Regions from separate parts of the Kitasatospora sp. NPDC001225 genome, predicted to be linked through region 1. Evidence: riboswitches for the same ligand, from Rfam matches in the RefSeq annotation. Region 1 holds a riboswitch; the other holds the start of a gene.
The links. A riboswitch is a leader RNA that binds a small molecule or an ion and turns the genes downstream of it on or off. The one in region 1 is predicted to bind glycine.
Positions count from the first base shown of each region.

Region 1 (3,401 bases):
GACGTTGATGCCGTTGGCGCGGGCGGCGGCGGCGATCTCCGCGGCGCGGCCCGGGACGACGGCGGTGACGGTGTCGAAGAACTCGCCGTGCAGCAGCTCGACGCCGCCGGCCCGCAGGCCCTCGGCGAGGGCCGCGGCGTAGCGGTGGGTGCGGCGGGCGATGTCGGCCAGGCCGTCGGGGCCGTGGTAGACGGCGTACATCGAGGCCATCACGGCGAGCAGCACCTGGGCGGTGCAGATGTTGCTGGTGGCCTTCTCGCGGCGGATGTGCTGCTCGCGGGTCTGCAGCGCCAGGCGGTAGGCGCGGTTGCCGTCGACGTCGACGGAGACGCCGACCAGGCGGCCGGGCAGCGAGCGGGCGAACTCGGCGCGCACCGACAGGTAGCCGGCGTGCGGACCGCCGAAGCCCATCGGCACGCCGAAGCGCTGCGAGGTGCCGCAGGCGATGTCGGCGCCCAGCGAACCCGGGGACTTGAGCAGGGTCAGCGCGAGCAGGTCGGCGGCGACGGCGACGATCGCGCCCAGGCCGTGCGCCTGCTCGATCACCGCGGTGAGGTCGCGGACCACACCGGTGGCGCCCGGGTACTGGAGCAGCACGCCGAAGACGCCGCGCTCGACGATCTCGGCCGGGATGCCCTCGGACAGGTCGGCGACGACGACCTCGACACCGGTCGGCACGGCACGGGTGTTGATCACCGCGACGGTCTGCGGCAGGGTCTCGGCGTCGACCAGGAAGACGCCGCCCTTGACCTTGGTGACGCGGCGGGCCAGCGCCATCGCCTCGGCGGCCGCGGTGCCCTCGTCCAGCAGCGAGGAGCCGGAGGTCGGCAGGCCGGTCAGGTCGGAGACCAGGGTCTGGAAGTTGAGCAGCGCCTCCAGGCGGCCCTGCGAGATCTCCGGCTGGTACGGGGTGTAGGCGGTGTACCAGGCCGGGTTCTCCATGACGTTGCGCAGGATCACCGGCGGGGTGAAGGTGCCGTAGTAGCCCAGGCCGATCATCGGCTGGAGCACCTGGTTGCGGCCGGCCAGCTCGCGCAGCTCGGCGAGGACCTGGGCCTCGGTCCGGCCCGCGGGCAGGTCCAGGGCGGTGATGGAGCGGATCGCCTCGGGCACCGCGGTGGCGGCGAGCTCGTCCAGCGAGCCGTAGCCGACGGACGCCAGCATCTTCTCCTGCGCGGCGGCGTCGGGGCCGATGTGGCGGTTCTCGAAGGGGCTGGCCAGCTCAAGCTCGGTGAGGGTCGAGGCGCCGGTGGGGCGTCCCGCGTTCGGCTGGGCGTTCATGGTGGTCGAGGCCTCCTGGTCACGGACCGGCGGGGGTACGCACGCCGGCCGGCCTCGCCGCTGCGGACAGCGGACGAACCTGGGCGGGCGGACCCGACAGGCCTCCCCCTCTGTCATCGGGACCTGAGAGCTTCACCCGCACGGGGCGCTGTGGGCGCTCCGTCGGCTTGCACCGTCGGTGAGGGTGGTGATCGCCGGCTTCCGCGCCGACGCTCCTGCCCTGCTTTCCAGAGTGACCTACCCCACACGGTACGGATGCCTGAGAGATTCCGGGGAGGAGTTGCTCCTTCGGCGCTCCGACCAGCGGCTTTCGCAGTCGGAGACTCTCCCGAGCGGGCTCTGCGGTCGTCGCCCAGGGTACCAGCGGGAGGCCCCCCGATCACGGGTGCGTCAGGTCGTTCGGGGTCTACGCGCGTCCCCCGGACGGTCCAGCGCGCAGCCCGTCCGGCGCACCCCGCTCGCGGCCGTCCGATTCATGGCTTTTGGTGTGAAGTGGCGGACGGAACGGGTGCTCCGGCCGCCTTCCTGCGGGAGTTCCGCAAGCTCAGCGCACGGGAGGAAAGAGTGCAGACCGACATCGACCCCCGGGACCTCATCGGTCACAAGGCCGTCGACCGCAACGGAGACAAGATCGGCACGGTCGACGAGGTCTACCTGGACGACGCCACCGGCCGGCCCGAGTGGGCCGCGGTCCGGACCGGCATCTTCGGCCGGGACGCCTTCGTCCCGCTGACCACGAGCGAGTTCGCCGGCGACGAGCTCCGGGTGCCGTACGACAAGTCGCTGGTGAAGGAGTCGCCGGACTTCGGCGTCGGCCAGCACCTGTCCCCCGCCCAGGAGCTCCAGCTGTACCGCTACTACGGGCTCGACACCCCGATGGACGGCCGCCCGAGCCACGAGAACGGGAGCCGGCCCAAGCAGGCCGACCTCGACTTCGGCACCACGGCGGCGGCCGCCGCCGCCACGACGACCGCGGCGGCCCCGGCGAAGTCGCTCACCTTCCACACCCCCGAGCGCTCCCCCGATCCCGTTCCCGAGCCCGCCCCGGCCAGAGCCCCCGTCGCCACCGCCCCGCCCACCACCGCCGTCACCGCCACGGTCGCCGACAGCACCAGAACCGCCCCGGAGGCCGACATGCGGATGCTCAGCACCCCCGAGGCCACCACCGCCACCCCGGCGGCCGCCCCCGTCGCACCCACCGTGGAGCCGAGGCCGCAGTCGCAGCCCGCCCCCGCGCCCGCGTCTACGCCCGCCCCGGCGGCGACCGTCGTCGCCGCGCACGCCGACGGCGCCCCGTCCGCCCCCAGCGGCCCGGTCGAGATCACCTGCCGCGAGGAGCGGCTGGAGGTCACCACTGAGTGGCACACCCTCGGCACCGCGAAGCTGCGCAAGTACGTGACGACCGAACAGGTCGAGCGCCGCATCCCCGTGGTCCACGAGCGCGTCCGGGTCGAGCGGATGCCGGTCAGCGACGCCGAGCGCGCCACGCTCAGCGAGAAGGACATCGCCGAGGCCGTCGAGGAGGTCACCCTCCGCGAGGAGCGCGCGGTGGTCCGCAAGTACCTCGCGCCCGTCGAGCGGGTCCGCCTGGTCGTCGAGCGCTACACGACGGAGGAGGTGGTCCGGGAGGAGCTCCGCCGCGAGCACGTCGAGGTCCACGACACCACCGCCACCCAGAACACCTCCCCGGCCGGCTCGACCCCGCCCCCCGCCTCACCCCCCGCCACCGACTCACCCCGCCCGGCCGCGCTGCGCCCGCTCGTCTGACACCACCCGCGAAGAGGGGCCCCGGACACCGTCCGGGGCCCCTCTCGCACACCCACCACAGGCACCCTCCCCACACCTGCCACCCCACACCACGGCCCTTGTCACGTACCCGATCGTTCACCCCTGCCAAAGCGCCCCTCGCCACACCCCCACCCGCCCGCCGCAGGCGCCCCTCCCTGCGCCCACCCCCGCCACAGCCCTTGTCACGTACCCGACCGTTCACCTTTGCCAAAACTTAACCACTCGATATTTGACACTCTGAAGTATCTCCCTGCATGGTTACTTCAGTTCATTCACTATGTACGGGAGGAAGCAACCGTGAGTGAGGCACCACAGCCCACCACCGCGGCCGA
Region 1 covers NZ_JBSFJC010000114.1:13,568-16,968, reverse strand. Annotated here, with positions in the region: gene gcvP (aminomethyl-transferring glycine dehydrogenase) at 1-1,281, opposite strand, end outside; glycine riboswitch at 1,385-1,517, opposite strand; glycine riboswitch at 1,519-1,622, opposite strand; gene ACWDCZ_RS30195 (PRC and DUF2382 domain-containing protein) at 1,774-3,048, shown strand; gene ACWDCZ_RS30190 (MFS transporter) at 3,367-3,401, shown strand, end outside.

Region 2 (3,401 bases), on a different contig from region 1:
TCAACTGCGGCTCGCTGAGCTTCAACGGCCCGGCCGGCAGCCGGTCCAGGCCCGCGGCGACCCGGCGCAGGTCCGCCCAGGGCACCCCGACGCCGCCGCCGGGGGCGTGCGGGTTGAGCCACAGGCCCCAGCGGGTGCGGTACAGCGAGGCCGCGATCTCCCGGCCGGAGACGACCTCGTGGGCCCGCGCCCAGCCGGAGGCGGTCAGCTGCTCGGGCGAGGTGACGGCCGGCGCGTAGCCGTGGCCGCTGATCTCCATGTTCCCGTACTGCGCGTCCGGGCTGCCCGGCGTGCCGTGCCACAGCAGCATCCAGACCCGGCCGTCCGCCAGCGCGTGCAGCAGCCGCTCGTACGCGTCGTAGCGCTCCGGCGCGACGTCGCGCAGGGCGCGCTCCAACGCGCCGGGATCAGCTCCCGGGCGCCCGGCCGGTGCCTGGCCCCAGGGCCCCGGCACACCGCCCGCTCCCGTTCCCGCACTCATGCGCCCACCTCGCCGCGCCTCTTTCCCTCAACCCGCCGACCCGTCGGCCGTCTGCACGCACCCTATGGCGCGGCACCGGCCACCGCCACGGCGACGTGCCTCTGATCCGGACCCGCTCACGCCCGCGTGTGGAAAGGCAGTACCCGGGTGAGCAGCCACTCGACCACCGGGTCGTCGGCGAGGTCGAGCAGTACGAGGTGGACGCCCCCGGGCAGCGGCGCGGTTCCCAGCGCTCGCCCGAGTGCCTCGTTCACCGCGGCCGGGTCGGCCGGGGCCGCCGGGTCCAACTGGACGCCCACGAACATCACGGTCGGTTCGCCCTCGATGCTGGCCAGCGCCCTGCGGGCGGTCAACACACCGGGCAGCGCCGACAGTTCGCTCCGGCAGGCGGCCAGGAAGTGCTCCGGGTCCTCGCCCGGCACCGGCTCGCGCAGCGCCACCCGGCCGCCGGTCGGCTCCGCGGTGCCCTCGGCCTGCTCCCAGCGGTCCTCGCGCGGGCCGCGGCGCAGCTCGGCGACCCCCTGCGGCGGCACCGGGAGGCCCACCGGCGCGTCCGGGTTCACCGCGATGCCGAGGCCCAGCGGCAGCCCGCGGGCGAACTCCCACACCGGCGCGATCGCGAAGGCCATCCCCGGCGCCTGCTGGAGGAACACCTCCTGCGAGGAGAACACCGGCACGTACGGGTCGCCGCCCAGCTCGATGGTCGGCAGGTCGAGCGCCTGGCCCTGCGGGTCGGCCCCGGCCGGCAGCGGCACCCACACCTGGCTGCGCGCCAGCACCTCGAACACCCGTGGGGTCGCTCCCGGGTCGCCCAGGGCCGCGGTCAGCACCTGCTCCAGTTCGTTGGCCGGCCAGGAGCCGCCCGCCGGCGCCTCCTCCGGTCCGCCCCACCCCTGCTGCTGCTCCACCGGGTACCCCATGCGCCGCCGATTCCGCCCTCTGCCGTCGGCCGCCCACTGCCGCACCGACGCGCAGCAGTCTAGAGGCGTGCGGGGGGTGCGGTCAGGACTCGTGTTCGGGTCCCGCGCGGTGTGACCGGGTCCCCCCTCCCCTCGTCGTCCGGGACGTGCCATGATGTGCCCGTCCGACGGCATGCGCCGCGGGCCCCCACAACTCCATACCGGCCGCTCGAACCCGCGCGGGAGAGCCCGGAGTGCCGCTCAGGCACAGCCGGCGCCGAAGGAGCAAGTCCTCCCCGGAATCTCTCAGGCACCCCTACCGCACGGGTTAGGCACATCTGGAAAGCGGCGCCCGGCCCTGTCGTGCGCCCACCCACGGTGCAAGCCGTCATGCTGTCCCCCAAGCTGGAAACGGCTGCGGGCGGTGGGGCGGTGAAGCTCTCAGGTTCGACGACAGATGGGGAGACCCACGCCGCCGCATGCCCGCGCGCAGGGTCGGCCCCCCAGCGGGTCCGGTCCGGTGCGTGCACCCCTGAGTGCCCCGACCGAGGAGTTCCTGGCCATGTCGTCCCTCCGCCTGACCGCGCTCGACGCGCTGCACCGCGCCCTCGGCGCGACCATGACCGACTTCGCCGGCTGGGACATGCCGCTGCGCTACGGCAGCGAGCGCGAGGAGCACCTCGCCGTCCGCACCAAGGCCGGCCTGTTCGACCTCTCGCACATGGGCGAGATCACCGTCACCGGCCCGCAGGCCGGCGAGATGCTGGACCACGCCCTGGTCGGCTTCGTCTCCGCGCTGGGCGAGCTGCGCGCCCGCTACACCATGATCTGCGCCGAGGACGGCGGCATCCTGGACGACCTGATCGTCTACCGCCTGCGCGAGGACGCCTTCCTGGTCGTCGCCAACGCCTCCAACGCCCAGCTGGTCCTCGACGAGCTGATCGCCCGCGCCAAGGGCTTCGACGCCGTCGTCACCGACGACCGCGACACCTACGCGCTGATCGCCGTCCAGGGCCCGGAGGCCACCGGCATCCTGGCCGACACCACCGACGCCGACCTGCCCGGCCTGAAGTACTACGCGATCCTCCCGGCCTTCGTGGCCGACCGCGAGGTGCTGCTCGCCCGCACCGGCTACACCGGCGAGGACGGCTTCGAGATCTTCTGCCACCCGGCCGACGCCGAGCCGGTCTGGCAGGCGCTGACCGCCGCCGGCGCGGACCGCGGCCTGGTCCCCTGCGGCCTGTCCTGCCGCGACACGCTGCGCCTGGAGGCCGGCATGCCGCTGTACGGGCACGAGCTGTCCACCGACCTGACCCCGTTCGACGCCGGCCTGGGCCGGGTCGTCCGCTTCGACAAGACCACCAACGAGGGCGCCTTCGTCGGCCGCAAGGCCCTGGAGGCGGCCGCCGCCGCGGCCGAGACCAACCCGCCGAAGGTGCTGGTCGGCCTGGTCTCCGACGGCAAGCGGGTGCCGCGCGCCGAGTACACCGTGGTCTCCACCGAGGGCGAGCCGATCGGCCGGATCACCTCCGGCGCGCCGTCCCCGACCCTGGGGCAGCCGATCGCGATGGCCTACGTCGACGCCGCCCACGCCGCCCCCGGCACCACCGTCGCGGTGGACGTGCGCGGCAAGCACGAGCCCGTCAGGGTCGTGGCGCTGCCGTTCTACAAGCGCGCCCGCTGACCCCTCGCACGCCCCCCGTTTTCCCATACGCGCACGTCGCAGCCGTCCGCGCGGCGGCCCGCTTCGTCGTACCCGCTTCCCATCCTGGAGAATGACGCCATGAGCAACCCCCAGCACCTTCAGTACACCAAGGAGCACGAGTGGCTGACGGCCGCCGTGGACGGTGTCTCCACGATCGGTATCACCAAGCACGCCGCGGACGCGCTCGGTGACATCGTCTACGTGCAGCTGCCCGAGGTCGGCGAGACCGTGACCGCCGGCGAGACCTGTGGCGAGCTGGAGTCCACCAAGTCGGTCAGCGACCTGTTCTCCCCGGTGACCGGCGAGGTCACCGAGG
Region 2 covers NZ_JBSFJC010000081.1:17,621-21,021, reverse strand. Annotated here, with positions in the region: gene ACWDCZ_RS25310 (enhanced serine sensitivity protein SseB C-terminal domain-containing protein) at 1-481, opposite strand, end outside; gene ACWDCZ_RS25305 (enhanced serine sensitivity protein SseB C-terminal domain-containing protein) at 598-1,401, opposite strand; glycine riboswitch at 1,611-1,712, shown strand; gene gcvT (glycine cleavage system aminomethyltransferase GcvT) at 1,943-3,064, shown strand; gene gcvH (glycine cleavage system protein GcvH) at 3,164-3,401, shown strand, end outside.
Region 2: linked by a shared signal. The riboswitch ahead of gcvT (glycine cleavage system aminomethyltransferase GcvT) and the one ahead of gcvP (aminomethyl-transferring glycine dehydrogenase) in region 1 are both predicted to bind glycine.